DNA from 3 places in the Cobetia sp. BL01 genome. Region 2 is predicted to be linked to each of the others. Evidence: predicted binding sites of a transcription regulator. Region 2 holds the regulator's gene; each other region holds the start of a gene.

Region 1 (6,176 bases), on a different contig from region 2:
GAGCACCGCAGCCGGAACTGCAGCGCTCGCCTTGCCGGCATGCCCGGACGCAGTGCCTTCTCCCTGTGACGGGGAGGACATGTTCACGAACTCCGGGTAGGCTCCCATGCCACATTCGTGCATGTCCATGCCTTCCAGTTCCTCTTCCTCGCTGACACGCAGGCCACCGCAGACCTTCTTGATCACCAGCAGCGCCACCAAGCTTGCGCCGAACATCCAGGCGAAGATGATCAGCGTGCCCAGGATCTGGGTGCCGAAGGCCGCATCCGGATTGGAGAACAGCACCGCCATGATGCCCCACAGGCCTGCGGAACCATGCACGGAAATCGCACCGACCGGGTCATCGATCTTGAGGCGATCAAGCCCCACTACCGACAGCACCACGATGATGCCTCCCACTGCGCCGACCAGCACCGCAAGGCCGGCAGACGGCAGCAACGGCTCGGCAGTAATCGAGACCAGACCGGCCAGGGCACCGTTCATCACCATGGTCATGTCAGTCTTGCCGAACATGGCGCGTGACAGCAGTGCCGCGGCCACCATCCCTGCCGAGGCCGCGGCATTGGTGCTGACGAAGATACGCGCCACGCTGTTGGCATCATCGAGACTGGCGATCTTGAGCATCGAGCCGCCATTGAAACCGAACCAGCCCATCCACAGGATGAACATGCCCAGCATGGCGATCGGCAGATTGGCACCCGGAATGGCACGTACCTTGCCGTCCACGCCGTAGCGCCCCTTGCGCGGACCGACCAGCAGCACCGCCGCCAATGCCGCCGCCGCGCCCGCCATGTGCACGACCACCGAGCCTGCGAAGTCCTGATACCCCATCGCATCCAGGAAACCGCCGCCCCACTTCCAGTAGCCTTCCACCGGATAGATGACCGCGACCATCACCACCGCGAAGATCAGAAACGGCCACAGACGCATGCGTTCCGCCACGGCCCCCGAGACGATGGACATGGTCGCGGCGGCAAACACCGCCTGGAAGATGAAGTCCGCCATGCTGGAGTAATAGGCCGCCCCTTCGCCAGCACTGATGTCGCTGAGGGTATTGTCAGCGCCGAGCATGAACGACAGCCCCGGAATTACGCTGCTGATGGCATTGTCACCGGGATACATCACGTTGTAGCCCACCACCAGGAACACTAGACAGGCGATGCCATAGAGCAGCGCATTCTTGGTCAGGATCTCGACGGTATTCTTGGAGCGCACCAGCCCGGATTCCAGCATCGCGAAGCCGCAGGCCATGAACATGACCAGCGCGGTACACATCAGGAAGTAGAACGTATCCAGCGCATAGCTGAGTTGGAGCACATCGATATTCACCAGCGTTTCCCCTTTGTTGTTATTCGCAAGCGCTTTCGTCAGCGGCTTGCGATCCATGCCCTATCACGCCCTCGGTGCCGAGGGCTGTATGCCGAGAGCTCTTTATCAAGAGCTCATTATCAGGAGCTCTTAGCCAGAGCGGCTTGCCCGCAACGTGGCCTAGACCGCTGCCTGCGCCGTCGCCTCGGCATTGGCCTTGGCCGCAACGCTTGCCTCGCGGGCTTCCAGCCACTCGAGCACGCTGGGCAGATAGCGCGTCAGCCCCTTGTAGTCGATCAGCTCCGCCGGCAGGGTCTTGAGCACCTTCAACAAGCGCGACTGCCAGACCGGGTTGGTACACAGGTCCTCGAGGCTGATCAGATAGGTGCGGATACCGAAGAACAGCGCATAACTGCGCGGCATGCGCACCAGCGTCTGCAGCTCGACGCGCAGATGCACATCACGACCGGCGTTTTCGGCGGTGATGGTGGTGCGATCACTGCCCCACTCGGCATAGGTCTCCGGGGAGCTGTCCATGCGCGGATGGATGGTCATGGTCCAGTTGAGGCGTCGCACCGGCCCGCCGACCTGGATGGCGCACAGGTATTTGAGCGCGCGATCGAACACGCCCATCTCATGCGCCAACGGCACCGGACCATGCCACTGCTTGAAGCTCATGCCAGCATCGAAGGCCAGTGACCAGTCCGCCGGACAGGTGATCATGCCGGCGTCCATGAAGAGGTCACCGTCGCGCTGGTCGAGCAGCGCGATATCGCCCTGCATCTGACGGCCGATATAGTCCAGTGGCGGCAGTGGCAGGCTGGCGTCATCGCCCATGCGGAAGCTCTGTTCCATCTCCAGCAGATGGTTGCGCCACACGCAGTCATCGCCGTCGCGCTCGAAACTGAAGGCCTGCGGATAGTCCCGGGCGTAGTGCGTCATCACGAATTCCAGGAAGTCCCAGGCTGCCGGCTGCATGTGCGGCATCACCAGGCAACGCTTGGGGTCCTTGGCCAGCACCCGCTCACGCTCAGCGATCTCGCTCAGATAATGCTCATCGATATCCAGCATGTGCTCGGTGATGGAACCCGGCTTGCCCGGCAAGACATGTGGCTCGATATTGACCGAGTAACGGTACTCATCTTCCGGGAACGGGAAGGGAAAACGCTGGATGGCGTAGTCGGAATTCTTGAAGGTGAACTGACCATGGAACGCCTGGTCATCTCGCGGGGAAAATTGCATGTTCCTGCTCCTTGGGGGTCCATCTCGCGAAAGACGGTTTCAGAGATCCAGCACCAGCCGCTGGCTGCGTGCCCGGGAAACGCAGGGCATCACGCAGCGCTGACTGGCCCGCTCCTGTTCATCGAGGAAGGCGTCACGGTGTTCCGCCTCCCCCTCCAGCATCTCGACCCGACACTGTCCGCAGACCCCGCCGCGACACAGGCTCGTCACCTCGACACCGCTGCGCTCCAGCGCTTCCAGCAGGGATTCCTGGGCACCGACCGCCACTTCCACGCCGCTGCCACGCGCCACGGCCATGAAGGGAGTCCCCGGCTCCGGGGCGGCAAAGACCTCGTGATGGATGCGCGCGAGACTCCAGTGCAGCTCGCGCGCCGCGTCCTTCACGGCATCGATCATGGCCTGCGGGCCGCAGAGATAGACGTGAGTGCCGGCGGGCTGACGCGCCAGCAGGGCCTTGAGATTCGGACGCTCGAGACGGTGCTGGGTGATGTTGCCACTCGCCAGATAGGGCGCGGCCTCCGGGAAGCGGGCGACGTCGAGGTCCTGGCTGCGCAGGTGCAGCTCCCAGCTGCCGCCACGACTCTCCAGCTCCGGCAGGTAAGAGAGAAACGGCGTGATGCCGATGCCGCCTGCCAGCATCAGGTGGTGACGCGCCTGCCAGTGCGGCAGAAAGAGGTTGGCCGGCGGGCTGAGCTCCAGCTCGTCCCCGACCTTGACGCGGGAATGGATGGCTTCGGAGCCCCCACGCGAGACCGGCTGACGACGCACCGCGATGCAGTACTGCGAGGGATCATCCGGCGGGCTGATCAATGAATAGGCGTTGCGACACACCCGCCCTTCTCCCGGAATGCCCAGCACCACATGACTGCCCGGCGAGAACGGCGTGAAGGGTGAGGCCTCATCGGCAGGCACCAGAGTGAGACGGCGCACGCTGCTGCTGAGCTGATCGACCGCGGCGACCCGCGCCTTCATGAAGCGAGACATGGTGCCACCTCCTCCTGTGGGGGAATCTCTCCCGGCGCTTCCGCATCGATTCGCACGCCCATGTAGGCGCCGAGACGCTTGGAAAAATGATCACGCACTTCCAGCATCAGGCCGCAGCCATCACAGGCTGACGGCGAGTGAATGACGTGCTCACTGACCTGCTGGCAGTGCACGCAGAACACATGCCGCCCCAAGGCAGCCACCGGCAGCATCACCATGTCATCCAGCAACAGCCCCTGCTGCTGAGCCAGATTGGCGACCTGCCACACGAAATGCTCACTGCCGATGATGACCAGACACCCCGCCGCGCCTACCTCGCCGATGGCACCCGCCAGCGCATCGCAGGCTAGGGGGCGATCATCGACGTCGTACCAGCGATGCAGGCGGGCGCTGTCGGCGGGCCCCGTGGGCAACGCCTCTGTTGCCGGAGTGGATTGCGAGGTGCCTCCCACCTCGCGGCTACCGAGCTGCCCCAGCAGCGTACTGATCAGCTGACAATGCATTTGCAGTTGCTGACGGGCGTTGCCCGCCGCCTCTCCAGTGCCTGGCAGGCTCTCGGGAGACTGGCACGCCACCAGATACCGTTGGGCATCGGGCAGCGCCTCGATGCGTGGATAGTGTTGCCGACTTCGAATCCCGGCAGTGACAGAGGATGATTGCGGGCTTTTCATGACACGACCCTGCTCTGAGAAATTGTCCTTGTTGTAATGCCGCCGTCTTGACGATGACGTGCATCCGACTACCACTCCATTTCATGAGCATATTTCGTGCCATTGATGGCAAAATCATTGCTCCACATAGCCGACATAATTACCTGAAACCCCCACTTCACATATGAACAATCAATAGAGATATTCACGCACCAAAACAGAACACAAAACTCATTAAAAACGGCTTACATTCACCATTATTGCCCTGACCAAACCTCACCTCATAAGCCAATCTCTACGCCTGACATATTTCTCATTTAATATCTTCAAGATGCTGAAATAATGGAAAAACTTTATCTTGGTAGAATCACGATCCCACAATCCACACGACACTACATGCTTCTCCACCGTCAGCATTCTGATGCACTTTCGCTTGCATGATATTGGCCTTTTTCCTTGATTGTACTCACCACCAAAGAAAGCGCCTCACCGAAGAGTGAGGCGCTTTGATGACTCAATATCGCCAGGTCATATTTCTACATAAACCGGAGAAGACTTCCCGTATCGTGACAACTTTCCCGGACAACACTCCAGCGAGCTTGCTGACAAAAGACTCCGCACCTTTACCATCACAATCATGCGTAATGTCAGCCATGCCCAAACACGCTCATGCACAATGGAGATCGTGTCATCAGTAACCGCCCTGTCCCGGCACCCAGTTGGTGCCCGCCAACGGAACACGTGCCATGGCGGCCGCTTCCACATTCAGGGCGACCAGATCTTCCGGCTCCAGATGATGCAGGTGTGACTTGCCACAGGCGCGTGCCAATGTCTGAGCTTCCAACGTCAGCACGCGCAGGTAGTTGGCCAGGCGCTTGCCGGCCGCGACCGGGTCTAGTCGCTGGCTCAGCTCCGGGTCCTGGGTGGAGATACCGGCCGGGCACTTGCCATCCTGGAAGTCATCATAGAAACCGGCGGCGGACCCCAGCTTCTGATACTCCCCGGCGTAACGCGGATGGTTGTCGCCCAGCGCGATCAAGGCGGCGGTACCGATCGCCACGGCGTCGGCACCCAGCGCGATCGCCTTGGCCACATCGGCGCCGTTGCGAATCCCGCCGGAGACGATCAGCTGTACCTCACGGTGCAGGCCCATCTCCTGCAGTGCCTGCGTGGCCTGGGGGATGGCGGCCATGGTCGGGATACCGACATGCTCGATGAAGACATCCTGGGTGGCGGCGGTGCCGCCCTGCATGCCATCCAGCACGATGACATCCGCACCTGCCTTCACCGCCAGCTTGACGTCATAGTAGGTACGGGTCGCACCGATCTTGACGTAGATCGGCACCTGCCAGTCGGTAATCTCGCGTAGCTCGGCAATCTTGATCGCCAGGTCATCCGGGCCGGTCCAGTCCGGGTGGCGACAGGCGCTGCGCTGGTCGATGCCCTGCGGCAGCGTGCGCATGCCCGCGACTCGCTCGGAAATCTTCTGGCCCAGCAGCATGCCGCCCCCGCCGGGCTTGGCGCCCTGGCCGAGCACGACTTCGATGGCATCGGCCTTGCGCAGGTCGTCCGGGTTCATGCCGTAACGCGACGGCAGATACTGGTAGACGAGGCGCGAGGACTGGCCGCGCTCTTCCGGGGTCATGCCGCCATCGCCGGTGGTGGTGGAGGTGCCGATTTCCGAGGCACCACGCCCCAGCGCTTCCTTGGCCTGGGCGGACAGGGCACCGAAGCTCATGCCGGCGATGGTCACCGGCGTGCTGATCACCACCGGCTTCCTGGCATGGCGCGTGCCGAGCACGACTTCGGTCTCGCACTTCTCGCGATAGCCTTCCAGCGGATAGCGCGACATGCTGGCGCCGAGGAACAGCAGGTCATCGAAATGCGGCACCTTGCGCTTGGCGCCCCAGCCACGGATATCGTAGATACCCGTCTCTGCCGCGCGCTGGATCTCGTGAATGACATCGCGGCCGAAGGTGGCGGATTCGCGCA
Region 2 (6,176 bases):
CTGCCGATGATTCGCCCTCCAGCGGCCGCGATCACGCCGCCATGCAGGCGGATTTCCGCGCCAGCGCCCGACGCACCTTCGCGATCGAGGGCGCCGCCATCGCGGCACTGGAGCACCAGCTGGATGCAGAGTTCGATCGTGCCTGCCAGCTGATGATGGCGACCAAGGGCCGGGTGATCGTCACCGGCATGGGGAAATCCGGCCATATCGCCAGCAAGATCGCGGCGACTCTGGCCAGCACCGGCACGCCGGCGTTCTTCGTGCATCCCGGCGAAGCCAGCCATGGGGATCTCGGCATGATCACCTCGTCGGACACGGTGCTGGCACTGTCCAATTCCGGTGAAACCGCCGAAGTCACCGCCCTGCTGCCACTGCTCAAGCGCATGGGGACGCCGCTGGTCTCGATGACCGGCAAGCCCGGCTCGACGCTCGCGCGTGATGCAGACGCACACCTGGACACCAGCGTCGCCCAGGAGGCCTGTCCGCTGAACCTGGCACCGACGGCCTCCACGACCGCCGCACTGGTGATGGGGGATGCGCTGGCCGTGGCACTGCTGGAAGCCCGCGGCTTCACCGCCGAGGAGTTCGCACTCTCTCATCCCGGTGGCAGCCTTGGGCGGCGACTGCTGCTGCGCGTCCAGGACGTCATGCATCAAGGCGATGCCCTGCCACGCGTGGCGCTGGGCAGCCCGCTGCGCGATGCGCTGCTCGAGATCACCCGCCAGGGCATGGGGTTCACCTGCGTGATCGACGAGGACGAGCATCTGGTCGGCGTCTATACCGACGGGGATCTGCGCCGCACCCTGGATCAGCACGGCGATCTGCGTGCGCTCAAGGTCGATGACGTCATGACGCGCGGTGGCAAGACCATCCGTTCCAGCATGCTGGCCGCCGAGGCGGTGCGCATCATGGAAGAAAACCGCATCAGCGTTCTGGTAGTCTGTGACGAGGATGAGCACCCGATCGGCGCCATCCACATGCACGGCCTGCTGGCCAGCGGCGTGATCTGAACTCCCCCGCGGGATTGCTGTCTCTGCACGACAGTCCCGTGAGTCTGGCGAAGGCAGCACGCAGCCGTTGGCAGCCGTCGCCTACAGGAATGCGTCACGCATGCACGGAATGCGAGGAGAAAGACCATGAATGACATCACTTCCCTGGCGGAGGACTACCCCCAGGACATCATCGACCGCTCACGTCGCGTGCGCCTGCTGGCGCTGGATGTGGACGGCGTGCTGACGGACAACCGGCTGCACTACGATGCCAATGGCGTGGAAACCAAGAGCTTCCATGTCCAGGATGGCCACGGCCTCAAGCTGATCCTGCGCAGCGGTATCCGGGTCGCCTTGATCACGGGTCGCAGCTCGCCGATGGTGGAACGTCGCGCCAAGGAGCTGGGTATCCAGGACGTCATTCAGGGCCGCGAGGACAAGCTGGTCGCGCTGACCAACCTGTGTCGCGAGCACGATATCGCACTGGATGACGTGGCCTACTGCGGAGATGACCTGCCGGATCGCGAAGCCATCCGTCGCGTCGGTCTGGGGGTCAGCGTTCCCAACGCCATGCCCTATGTGATGAGCGAAGCCAACTGGGTGACCACGCGTCAGGGCGGTGATGGTGCCGTGCGCGAGATCTGTGATCTGCTGCTCAAGGCACAGGGCCACTGGGCCTCGGTGCTGGATACCTATCTGCAGGAGTCGCGCGCCTGATGCCACGTCTGCCCCGTCCCTCTCCGCGCCTGTGGCTGATGCTGCTGCTCCTGCTGGTCGGCGGCGTCATGGCCCTGATCGAGCAGCGCAACAGTCTGGAGTCGACAGTGGATGTCGACGCCAGCAGTGATGAGCCGGATTACTATCTCGAGGGGGCTGACATGACGCGCTTCGATGCGCGGGGAGTGTCGATCCAGTCGATGACCTCCCCGCACATCGAACACACGCCAGGCGATGACGTGACGCGTGCGCAGGCACCGAAGATCCGTACCAACGACAGCGAAGACCGTCGCTGGTACGCCACGGGTGACAGTGGCGTGTTGAGCGCCGGCGGCGACACCTTCACCCTCGAGGGCAATGCCAGACTGCGCCAGCCTTCGGATGCCTGGACACTGGACACCGACGTGCTGCATTACAGTCGTGAGCAGAACCGTGCCTGGAGTGACGTGCCGGTGGTGATCACCCAGAATGGTCAACGCGTCGAGAGTGACCGATTCAGCGCTGACCTCTCTCAGGATTCCGCCCAGCTGGAAGGCCGCGTCCGCAGTACCCTGCAACCCGGCAAGGGCAAGAGCGATGCCGCCCGGGAAGCCGAGACTCTCGACACCGGCAATGACACCACCCGTGACGATGATGGCCGCGTCTCCAGCACCTTCGATGCCGCACCGGCCCAGGATCAGTGAGCGCGCCCCTGCATGCGCCGAATCCTCTCTCCCCGATTTCCGCTTCACGATGGCCTGAGTGATCGTGAAGCCTTACCAGTTCTGCCAAGGAGCACTCCATGACTTCAACGACTCTCACGCCCTTGACGGTCTGGCGCCAGACACTCAGACCCGGTGTCATGGCCCTTGGCCTGGCACTTGGCATGACGACGCTTTCCCCGACCGCACTAGCGCTGGACAGCGATGCCAACCAGCCGATCAACATTGCCGCCGACTCACTGTCACTGGATGACAAGGCCGGCACGGCCACCTATACCGGTCGCGTGGAAATGCGCCAGGGCAGCATGAAGCTGGATGCCGCGCGCGTGGACATCAGTCGCGCCGACAGCGGCGAGATCTCCCTCGTCAAGGCCACCGGCCAGCGCGCCTACATGGAGCAGAAACCCGATACCGACGAGCGACTGGTCAAGGGCTGGGCGAATACCATTCGCTACCACGCGCTGGAGCGCCGGGTGGAACTGGTCGGCGATGCCCGTCTGGAGAAAGGCGACGACACCTTCGAAGGCGGCTACGTGGAATACTTCCTGGACAAGCGCCAGGTCAATGCCAGCAATGGCACCGATGCCTCATCCTCCGAGGGGTCACGCGTCCACATGACCCTGACGCCACGTGGCGCCAATGCCAGCAAGGACCAATGAGCATGACTGCTGCCAGCCCACGTACCCTCAGCGCTCGTCATCTGGCCAAGGCCTACAAGGGTCGCAAGGTCGTCAAGGACATCTCGCTGGAAATCCGCCAGGGTGACATCGTAGGCCTGCTGGGCCCCAACGGGGCCGGCAAGACGACCTCGTTCTACATGATCGTCGGCCTCGTGCGCTCGGATGCCGGTAGCGTGACCATCGATGACCACGACCTGTCCGGCGCCGCCATGCATCAGCGGGCTCGCGCCGGCATCGGCTATCTGCCCCAGGAAGCCTCGATCTTCCGCAAGCTCTCGGTATCCGACAACATCATGGCGATCCTCGAGACGCGCAAGGACCTGGATCGCAACGGACGCAAGGCACGCCTGGAGGAGCTGCTCAACGAGTTCAGCATCACGCATATTCGTGACAGTGCCGGCATGAGCCTTTCCGGCGGGGAGCGCCGCCGCGTGGAGATCGCTCGCGCACTGGCCACCGAGCCGGACTTCGTGCTGCTCGATGAGCCGTTTGCTGGCGTGGACCCCATCTCGGTGGGCGAGATCAAGAGCATCGTGCGCCAGCTGCGTGACCGCGGCATCGGGGTGCTCATCACCGATCACAACGTGCGCGAGACACTCGACATCTGCGATACCGCCTACATCGTGGGCGATGGCCAGATCATCGCGCATGGCGACGCCGACACCATCCTCGCCAACCAGCAAGTGCGTGATGTCTACCTGGGCCATGAGTTCAAGCTCTAGCCCGAGAGTGCCGTCAGCCTGGTAAGAGCCGTCAGCCTGGTAAGAGCCGTCAGCCTGACGAGAGCCGTCCGACCTCTTCTGCTCTCACCAGCACCCTCCAGCACCCGCCACTTCCTGCTTCACTGTCGGGGCCTCGTTCCCCGCCCCCTCACGCAAGCGCCTCGACATGCGCTTGCGTGATCTCCCCGTGAACCCTCCTGCTCTGCCACACCTCACTCGAATGCATGACGTCCATACCACCTTGGTGGCAACATGGCATGCAAGTTGCTTGAATATTCTCGACTGCCCCTTGTCAGTGCCCCGACCCACGGTATAGCGTAGATGCACGTTCCTTTGCCGTGAATGACAGACCCCATGAAACCCACCTTGCAGCTTCGACTCGGCACTTCCCTGACAATGACCCCGCAACTTCAGCAAGCGATCCAGCTGCTGCAGTTGTCGACGCTGGACCTGCGTCAGGAGATACAGCAGGCGCTTGAGTCAAACCCCATGCTGGAGCTTGACGAGGAATACGAGTCGCTGGATGTCGCGGAGACACAGGACAAGAGCGAGATCTCCACCTCCGAGACCAACAGCGAGATTCCTGAAGAATACCCTCTCGACAGTGACTGGTCGGACCTCTACCAGGATCACGCAGGCAGTCTGACCAGTTCCGGCAGCGGAAGCTCGAGCGAGGACGGGCCGGACTTCGATCGCAACACCAGTGTCGAAAGCCTGCAGGACCATCTGCGCTGGCAGCTGGCGATGACGGACCTCGATGCGCGTGAACGCCAGATGGCGGAGAGTCTGATCGATGCGGTGGATGGGGCCGGCTACCTGAGCATGAGCCTGGACGAACTGGTCGATGGTCTGCGAGGTCAGGGACTGCCCGGCCTCAAGGCGTCGGAACTCGAGCAGGTCCTGCTGCGCCTTCAGCAGTTCGATCCCACCGGTGTGTTCGCTCGAGACCTGCGGGAATGCCTGCTGCTGCAGCTGGCCCTGCTGCCGGACGATCTGCCGCTGCTGGCCCAGGCCCGCCGTCTGGTGCGGCAATTCCTCGAGGCACTGGGCAATGACGATCGCAAGCTGCTCAAGCGTCGCCTGAGCCTGGATGATGATGAACTGGATCACGTCATTCGTCTGGTACGGGCGCTCGACCCGCGCCCGGCGTCCGCCTGGGGTGAGCCTGCCAGTGATTACGTCATCCCGGACCTGCTGGTCCGTCATACGCGTCACGGCTGGCAGGTCGAGCTCAACCCGGAAGCGCTGCCCAAGCTGCGTATCCAGCCGGAATATGCCGCCCTCATCAAGCGGGCCGACAAGTCCGCGGACAACACCTTCCTCAAGGACAACCTTCAGGAAGCCCGCTGGCTGATGAAGAGCCTGTCCTCACGCAATGACACCCTGCTCAAGGTGGGCCGCGAGATCATGGCGCGCCAGATCGACTTCCTCGAGCAGGGGGAAGAAGGCATGAAGCCGCTGATCCTCGCCAACATCGCGGAAGTGGTCGAGATGCACGAATCCACCATCTCGCGGGTGACCACCCAGAAATATATCCACACCCCGAGAGGCGTGTTCGAACTCAAGTTCTTCTTCTCGAGTCAGGTGGGTGGCAGCGGCAACGGTGACGCGCATTCCAGCACCGCGATCCGCGCGCGCATTCGCAAGCTGATCTCGGAAGAACCGGCGCGCAAGCCATTGTCCGACTCACGCCTGGTGGATCTGCTGGCCAGTGATGGCATCGAGGTAGCGCGCCGGACGGTCGCCAAGTATCGCGAGGCCATGGGCATCCCCTCCTCCAGCGAGCGCAAGCGCTTGGCGTGAGTCTCGACAACGGATACCCGCAGGCCAGCGGGCTCCACACGTCGGAGCGCTGAAGCTCGCCCCCTTGCACCTGCCATCCTGGCATCATCTGCCAATCGGTCGTCTGAATACCGGTTGGCAATGCCTGTCCTTGCGACTGCGTGAGTGACTTCACGCCCCCAATTGCCTATTTTTCCAGCCACTTTTCTCCAGAGTGCTTTCTTTTTCCCTCACATCCCACGGACAGATAGCCAGGGGTCGCCACCGACTCCTGCCACACGAACGTCGACGTAAATGCTGACATTGGCCACAAACGGCCGGTTTCTCGAGCCCCATTCCGTCCGTGATGCGAGGCGATGCTCATGAAGAACCTGCTGATATCCCTCGCTGGGTTGAAGACAAGCCTTGCGCCACGATGCAGCGCAGCGTTGATCTTTGTTCAAAGCTTGGGCATTGTCGGGGTAGACGCTCGGTACACCGGCACCGCCGCTCTCGCCAGCAGATGATCGCCACGAGACCATGGCCGGAGTCAGAAAGTGGCCGCGCGTTCAATCAGGGTTTGCTCGCAGTCAAAAAGGGTTACAA
Region 3 (6,176 bases), on a different contig from region 2:
GGGGCCGTCATCTCCGCGGCGCTGAGCTCGCTGAGCACGGCCATCATCCTGCCGCGCGCCGACATCGGCGGGCTGATCCAGTCCTGGTTGATCGGCGGTGTCGGCGGCGCGACCTGGGCACAGATCACTCCGGCGCTGCCCTTCCTGCTCAGCGGCCTGCTGATCTGCGGGCTCTCGGCGCGCCGACTCAACCTGCTGGCGCTCGGCGATGACATGGCCAGCGGGCTGGGCGAACGCGTGGCGCGGGCGCGGGTGATGACGGCACTGGGCGCGATTCTGCTATGTGGTGGCATCACCGCGGTGTGTGGCCCCATCGCCTTCGTCGGGCTGGTGGTGCCGCATGTCTGTCGCCTGATGGTGGGCAGCGATTACCGCTGGATTCTGCCGCTCTCGGCGCTGGCCGGTGCCCTGCTGCTGACCTCGGCGGACATTCTCGGACGTCTGATCGCACGCCCCGCCGAACTGGACGTGGGCATCATGACGGCGCTGGTCGGCGCACCGTTCTTCATCTGGATCGTCCGTCGCCACAAAGTGAAATCACTGTGAGCCTTCTCCAGCCAGACGCCTCGTCTGCGACGCATCCCACCTCGCGTGCCACCCTGACGCGCCTGCGGCGTGCCCGAATGCGCCAGCGCCGCCTCACGCTCTGGGGATTGCTGGCCGTGGTGCTCGCCGTCTTCAGCCTTGTCCTGATGCAGGGACAGCGCTTCATTCCCCCACTCACGGTGCTTCAGGTACTGCTAGGCGAAAACGTGCCGGGGGCCAGCTTCATCATCACCGAGCTGCGCCTGCCGCGTGCGCTGGTCGCGGTTGTCGCGGGCTGCTGCTTCGGACTGGGCGGCGCCGCCTTCCAGGCCATGCTGCGCAATCCGCTGGCCAGTCCGGACATCATCGGCATCAGTGCCGGTGCCAGCACGGCGGCGGTATTCGCCATCGTGATGCTGTCGCTGAGCGGCACACTGGTGTCATTGCTGGCGATTGCCGCCTCGCTTGGCGTGGCGCTGCTGATCTACACCCTCTCCTGGCGCAAGGGAGTGGCCGGGGCACGGCTGATTCTGGTCGGTATCGGACTGGGCGCCATGCTGCAGAGCATCACCGCCTATCTGCTGACGCAGGCGCCCAGCTGGTCATTGCAGGAAGCGCTGCGCTGGATGACCGGCAGCCTCAACAGCATCACCCTGAATCAGCTACCACCACTTGCCTTGGCGCTGGGCCTGCTGGGCAGCTTGCTGCTGATGATGGGTCGGCATCTGGACGTCATGCGCATGGGCGATGACATGGCCAGCGGCCTCGGCGTGCGGCTCTCGCTCACGCGCTTCATCATCATTCTCTCGGCGGTCGGGCTGGTTGCCTGCGCCACGGCGGTGGTCGGCCCGGTGGCCTTCGTCGCCTTCGTCAGCGGGCCCATCGCGACGCGCTTGTTCCGGCGGCGCGGCTCCATGATGATCCCAGCCGCCCTGATCGGGGCATTGTTGATGCTGGTCGCGGACTTCATCGGCCAGTTCCTGCTGCCTGCGCGCTATCCGGTGGGCGTGGTGACAGGCGTGCTGGGCGCACCGGTGCTGCTGTTGCTGCTGATGCGAGAACATCAAGGGCCGGGGCCCTCAGGGCGCAGACAACGACGCAGCAGGCAGCCGACGCCGCCATCTTCCTCCTCCGATCCTCACCACCCGTCATCTCAGCGAGTCGTTTCCTCATGACCCACCCTTCCCTGTGCGTGAATGGCCTGACGGCAGGCTATGCCGAGCGGCCGGTGCTCGAGTCGATAGACCTCGACATTGCTTCGGGCGAGATCACCGTGATCGTCGGCGCCAATGCCTGCGGCAAATCCACCCTGCTGCGCACGCTCTCGCGCCTGCTGCCTCCCTCGCGAGGCGAGGTGCTGCTGGATGGCAGGTCAATCCACCGCCTGCAGGCACGTCAACTGGCCCGCCAGCTGGGGCTGCTGTCACAGTCACCGATCGCCCCGGAAGGCATCACGGTGCTGGATCTTGTCAGCCGAGGGCGGCATCCGCATCAAGGACTGTTCCAGCGCTGGACGCGTGACGATGACACCGCGGTACTGGCAGCCCTCAACGCCACCGACACCGCCGCACTCGCCGAACGAGCGGTGGATGAACTCTCCGGCGGCCAGCGTCAGCGTGTCTGGATTGCCATGGCGCTCGCCCAGCAGACGGACATTCTGCTGCTGGATGAGCCCACCACCTTCCTCGACATCAATCATCAGGTGGAAGTGCTCGACCTGCTGACAGACCTCAACCACGCTCGCGGCACCACCATCGTGATGGTGCTGCATGAACTGAACCTAGCCGCACGTTACGCGGATGTGCTGATCGCCATGTCAGATGGCCATATTCATGCCAGTGGCCCGCCCGAGCAGGTACTCACACGCGACATGATCAAGGAGGTGTTCGGGCTGGAAAGCCACATCACCCCGGACCCCGTTACCGGCAAGCCGATGATGGTGCCCGTCGGGCGTCATGGGATGAAAGCTGCAAGGAACGAAGCCGTGTCGAGCTGATCACGCTGCTGGATAGTCCAAGGCTCCATCAATTCAATTCAGTCCGTGTAAGACATCAGAATCGGCATCATTGAACAAGGGGCCACCATATACCGCTTGTTAACACTGGATTCATAGCAATGAGTGCAAAACTTATTCTATGAAACCAAGCATAAAAGATCTCTGGATTTTCTCCCCGATCTCCCACTGAATAAAACTCAATCTCAACTTAATACACTAAGGTGCAAGCGACGGTAAAATTCATCAAATTGGTGCAGCGTACGATTTCGATATGCATATACGTGTTGCGTGAAATCTTACATCCCATTGTTTTATATGGAAAAAATCTCTCCGGCACACTTCCTGCTAGACATTCACCGAGGCACCGATAGGCATACAACAATCGAAAATCTACACCAATGGAGCGCTAGGGTTCCGGTGATTGGCTGATGGCCGTCACGACTGGTCCGAGAGCACTCGACCTCCAAGCTGGGGGTTACACGGCGGGACAAAAGCCCGGGAGACGCAACGCCTGAAAAGGTCGGCGCCTCTCACTTTTTCCGCCGGAGATAACGACAATGACCCAGCCCACTCGCCTTTCCCCGTCTACGACTTCCCTCTCGGATGCCTGCGCTCAGGCGCCATCCGCTGCTGTCGCATCTGACTCCCCGGCGGTATCCGCCGTATCCAGCAAGACCTCCCGACGTGCCGCGCTGGCCGGCGCCCTGCTGCTTGGCGCCTCGCTGAGCCCGCAGGCCATGGCACAGGATTCCTTCAGCGTGTGCTGGTCGGTGTATGCCGGCTGGATGCCGTGGGAATACGCGGACACCCAAGGCATCGTCGACAAGTGGGCCAAGAAGTACGACATCAATATCGATGTGGTGCAGGTCAACGATTACGTCGAGTCCATCAATCAGTACACCTCCGGCAATGTCGATGGCTGCGCCATGACCAACATGGATGCCCTCACCCTCCCCGCCGCCAGCAGTGTCGATTCCACCGCGCTGATTCTGGGTGACTACTCCGATGGCAATGACGGCGTGATGGTCCGCGACGGCGATTCCATCGAGTCCCTGAAGGACCGTGAGGTCAATCTGGTGCAGTTCAGTGTCTCCCACTACCTGTTGGCACGCGCGCTGGACAGCGTCGGCATGAGCGAGCGCGACCTCACCACCACCAATACCGGCGATGCCGACATCGTGGCGCTGGCCAGCAACACCGATACCCAGGCGGTGGTGACCTGGAACCCCCAGCTGGCCACGCTCAAGGACATGCCCGGCTACACCGAAGTCTTCAACTCCAGTGACATCCCCGGCGAGATTCTCGACCTGATGGTCGTCAATACCCAGACCCTGAAGGACAACCCGGACTTCGGCCACGCGCTGGTCGGCGCCTGGTATGAGGTGATGGAGAAGATGAAGGCTGGCGACGAAGCCGCGCTCTCCCAGATGGCCGATGCCGCCGGCACCGACCTCGCCGGCTATCAGGCCCAGCTGGCCGCGACCCACATGTACTACACCCCCGCCGAGGCCGTGGCCGCCTTCAATGCGCCGAGCCTCAAGGACACCATGCAGCACATCGCCGACTTCAGCTTCGCGCAGGGGCTGCTGGGCGAAGGCGCACCGGATGCCGGCTTCATCGGCATCGAAACGCCTGCCGGCGGCGTCGGCGATGAAGGCAACGTGATGCTGCGCTTCGACCCGAGCTATACCGCCGCACTGGCCGACAGCCAGTAACGCCACGCGGTGGATGCCGCACACCAGCCGCAGGAAAGCTGTCTCTGTGGCTGGTGAACCGACCGCCTCCCTCGACCGCACCTCTCGTTCGCACCCGTGGAGCCCGCGCATGAAACGCCTGATCAATCTGACACCCTCCCGTGGTGGCCGCTGGCTGCTCGGTGGCCTGCCCTTCGCGCTGCTGGCCATCCTCTACATCGTGCAGTCCAACCAGCGACTGCTCGACAACCCCAACGACCGTCTGCTGCCGTCCTTCGCGTCCATGGGCGAGTCCTTCGCCAAGCTGGCCACCGAGGTCAACGTGCGCACCGGCGATCTGCCGCTGTGGACCGACACCTTCGCCAGCCTCGAACGCCTGCTGGCCGGCGTGCTGATCAGTGCGCTGATCGGCCTGAGCGTCGGCCTGCTCACCGGCGGCCTGCCGCTGCTGCGCGCCAAGCTGTCCCCGCTGATCACCGTGCTGTCCCTGATTCCGCCGATGGCGATCCTGCCGATCCTGTTCATCGCCTTCGGGACGGGTGAGCTGGCCAAGATCGCGCTGATCGTCATCGGCATCACGCCCTTCCTGATTCGCGACCTGCAGAATCAGGCCCTGCGCCTGCCCGATGAGCAGCTGATCAAGGCCCAGACGCTGGGCGCCAGCTCCTGGCAGGTGCTGACCCGCGTACTGCTGCCCCAGCTGACCCCGCGCCTTCTGAGCGCCACGCGCCTGGCACTCGGCAGCGCCTGGCTGTTCCTGATCGCCGCTGAAGCCATCGCCGCCCAGGACGGCCTCGGCTATCGCATCTTCCTGGTGCGCCGCTATCTGGCGATGGACGTCATCCTGCCCTACGTGGCCTGGATCACGCTGCTGGCCTTTCTGCTCGACCGTCTGCTGGTGCTCGTCTCGACCCGCGCCTTCCCCTGGTACCACGCTGAGGAAAGCCAATCATGAGCCTGATCCACGCCAAGGGCCTCGAGAAGCACTACGGCCAGCAGGTCGTGCTGGAACGCATGAACCTGACCGTCGAGGCCGGGGAATTCATCACCCTGGTCGGCGCCTCAGGCTGCGGCAAGACCACCTTCCTCAAGCTGCTGCTGGGCACCGAGGGCGTCTCGCGCGGTGAGCTGCTGCTGGACGGCAAGCCCATCCCCGGCGAGCCGGGGCCGGACCGCGGCATCGTCTTCCAGAAGTATTCCGTCTTCCCGCACCTCACGGTGCTGGGCAACGTGATCATGGCCGAGGAGCTGGCGCGCGCCCCGCTGACCGGCAAGCTGTTCGGGGCCAAGCGTCGCGAGGCACGGGTCGCCGCCGAGAAACGCCTGGAAGAAGTCGGCCTGTCCCACGCGCTGGACAAGTACCCGCATGAGCTGTCCGGCGGCATGCAGCAGCGCCTCGCCATCGCCCAGGCGCTGATGATGAAGCCGCGCATCCTCTTGCTGGATGAGCCCTTCGGCGCACTGGACCCGGGCATCCGCAAGGACATGCACCAGCTCATCCTGCGTCTGTGGGAAGAACAGCAGCTGACCATCTTCATGATCACCCACGACCTCAAGGAAGCGTTCGAGCTGGGCTCGCGCGTCTGGGTGTTCGACAAGGTGCGTGTCGACCCGCAGGCCCCGCAGGCCTATGGCTCGACCATTACCTACGACCTGACCACAGAGCGCAGCAAGGCCAAGGCGTCGTCTCAGCAGCCGGGCTCTGTCCAAACGAGCTCTGTCCAAGCGGGCGCTGACCAACCGACGCCCGAGCACGAAACGCTGACGACGCCAGCCCACTCCGTTTCCCAAGCCACTCTCACCGGAGGCCAAATCAATGAACATACCGCTTGATGCCGCAACCACCGCCAGCGCCAGCGCCAATTCCAACCCCAACCCCGACTCAAGCGCCCGCGCCAGCTTCACCGCGAAGTATCAGACCCATCTGCCCGGCGGCCATCACTGGTCGATGCGCATGCCGC

Evidence for each region. The regulator sigma-54, encoded in region 2, starts transcription at its own class of promoters, with help from an activator protein. The targets are predictions, from matches to a motif close to TGGCACNNNNNTTGCTNT.
Region 1: ACZYGA_RS13065 (dimethylamine monooxygenase subunit DmmA family protein) is a predicted target of sigma-54. The motif match lies at 4,290-4,307, and genes of this name have one in related genera.
Region 3: ACZYGA_RS08615 (putative urea ABC transporter substrate-binding protein) is a predicted target of sigma-54. The motif match lies at 2,853-2,870, and genes of this name have one in related genera.

What each region holds. Positions count from the first base shown of each region.
Region 1 is NZ_JBVBEE010000007.1:90,907-97,082, reverse strand. Features, by position in the region: gene amt (ammonium transporter) at 1-1,329, opposite strand, end outside; gene ACZYGA_RS13075 (heme-dependent oxidative N-demethylase family protein) at 1,489-2,550, opposite strand; gene ACZYGA_RS13070 (PDR/VanB family oxidoreductase) at 2,590-3,534, opposite strand; gene ACZYGA_RS13065 (dimethylamine monooxygenase subunit DmmA family protein) at 3,519-4,205, opposite strand; gene ACZYGA_RS13060 (FMN-binding glutamate synthase family protein) at 4,876-6,176, opposite strand, start outside.
Region 2 is NZ_JBVBEE010000002.1:484,659-490,834, forward strand. Features, by position in the region: gene ACZYGA_RS05810 (KpsF/GutQ family sugar-phosphate isomerase) at 42-1,010, shown strand; gene ACZYGA_RS05815 (KdsC family phosphatase) at 1,137-1,706, shown strand; gene lptC (LPS export ABC transporter periplasmic protein LptC) at 1,706-2,389, shown strand; gene lptA (lipopolysaccharide transport periplasmic protein LptA) at 2,488-3,066, shown strand; gene lptB (LPS export ABC transporter ATP-binding protein) at 3,069-3,809, shown strand; gene ACZYGA_RS05835 (RNA polymerase factor sigma-54) at 4,164-5,612, shown strand.
Region 3 is NZ_JBVBEE010000003.1:530,941-537,116, forward strand. Features, by position in the region: gene ACZYGA_RS08600 (FecCD family ABC transporter permease) at 1-546, shown strand, start outside; gene ACZYGA_RS08605 (FecCD family ABC transporter permease) at 543-1,700, shown strand; gene ACZYGA_RS08610 (ABC transporter ATP-binding protein) at 1,697-2,521, shown strand; guanidine-I (ykkC/yxkD leader) riboswitch at 2,917-3,025, shown strand; gene ACZYGA_RS08615 (putative urea ABC transporter substrate-binding protein) at 3,079-4,236, shown strand; gene ACZYGA_RS08620 (ABC transporter permease) at 4,346-5,170, shown strand; gene ACZYGA_RS08625 (ABC transporter ATP-binding protein) at 5,167-6,048, shown strand; gene ACZYGA_RS08630 (urea amidolyase associated protein UAAP1) at 6,032-6,176, shown strand, end outside.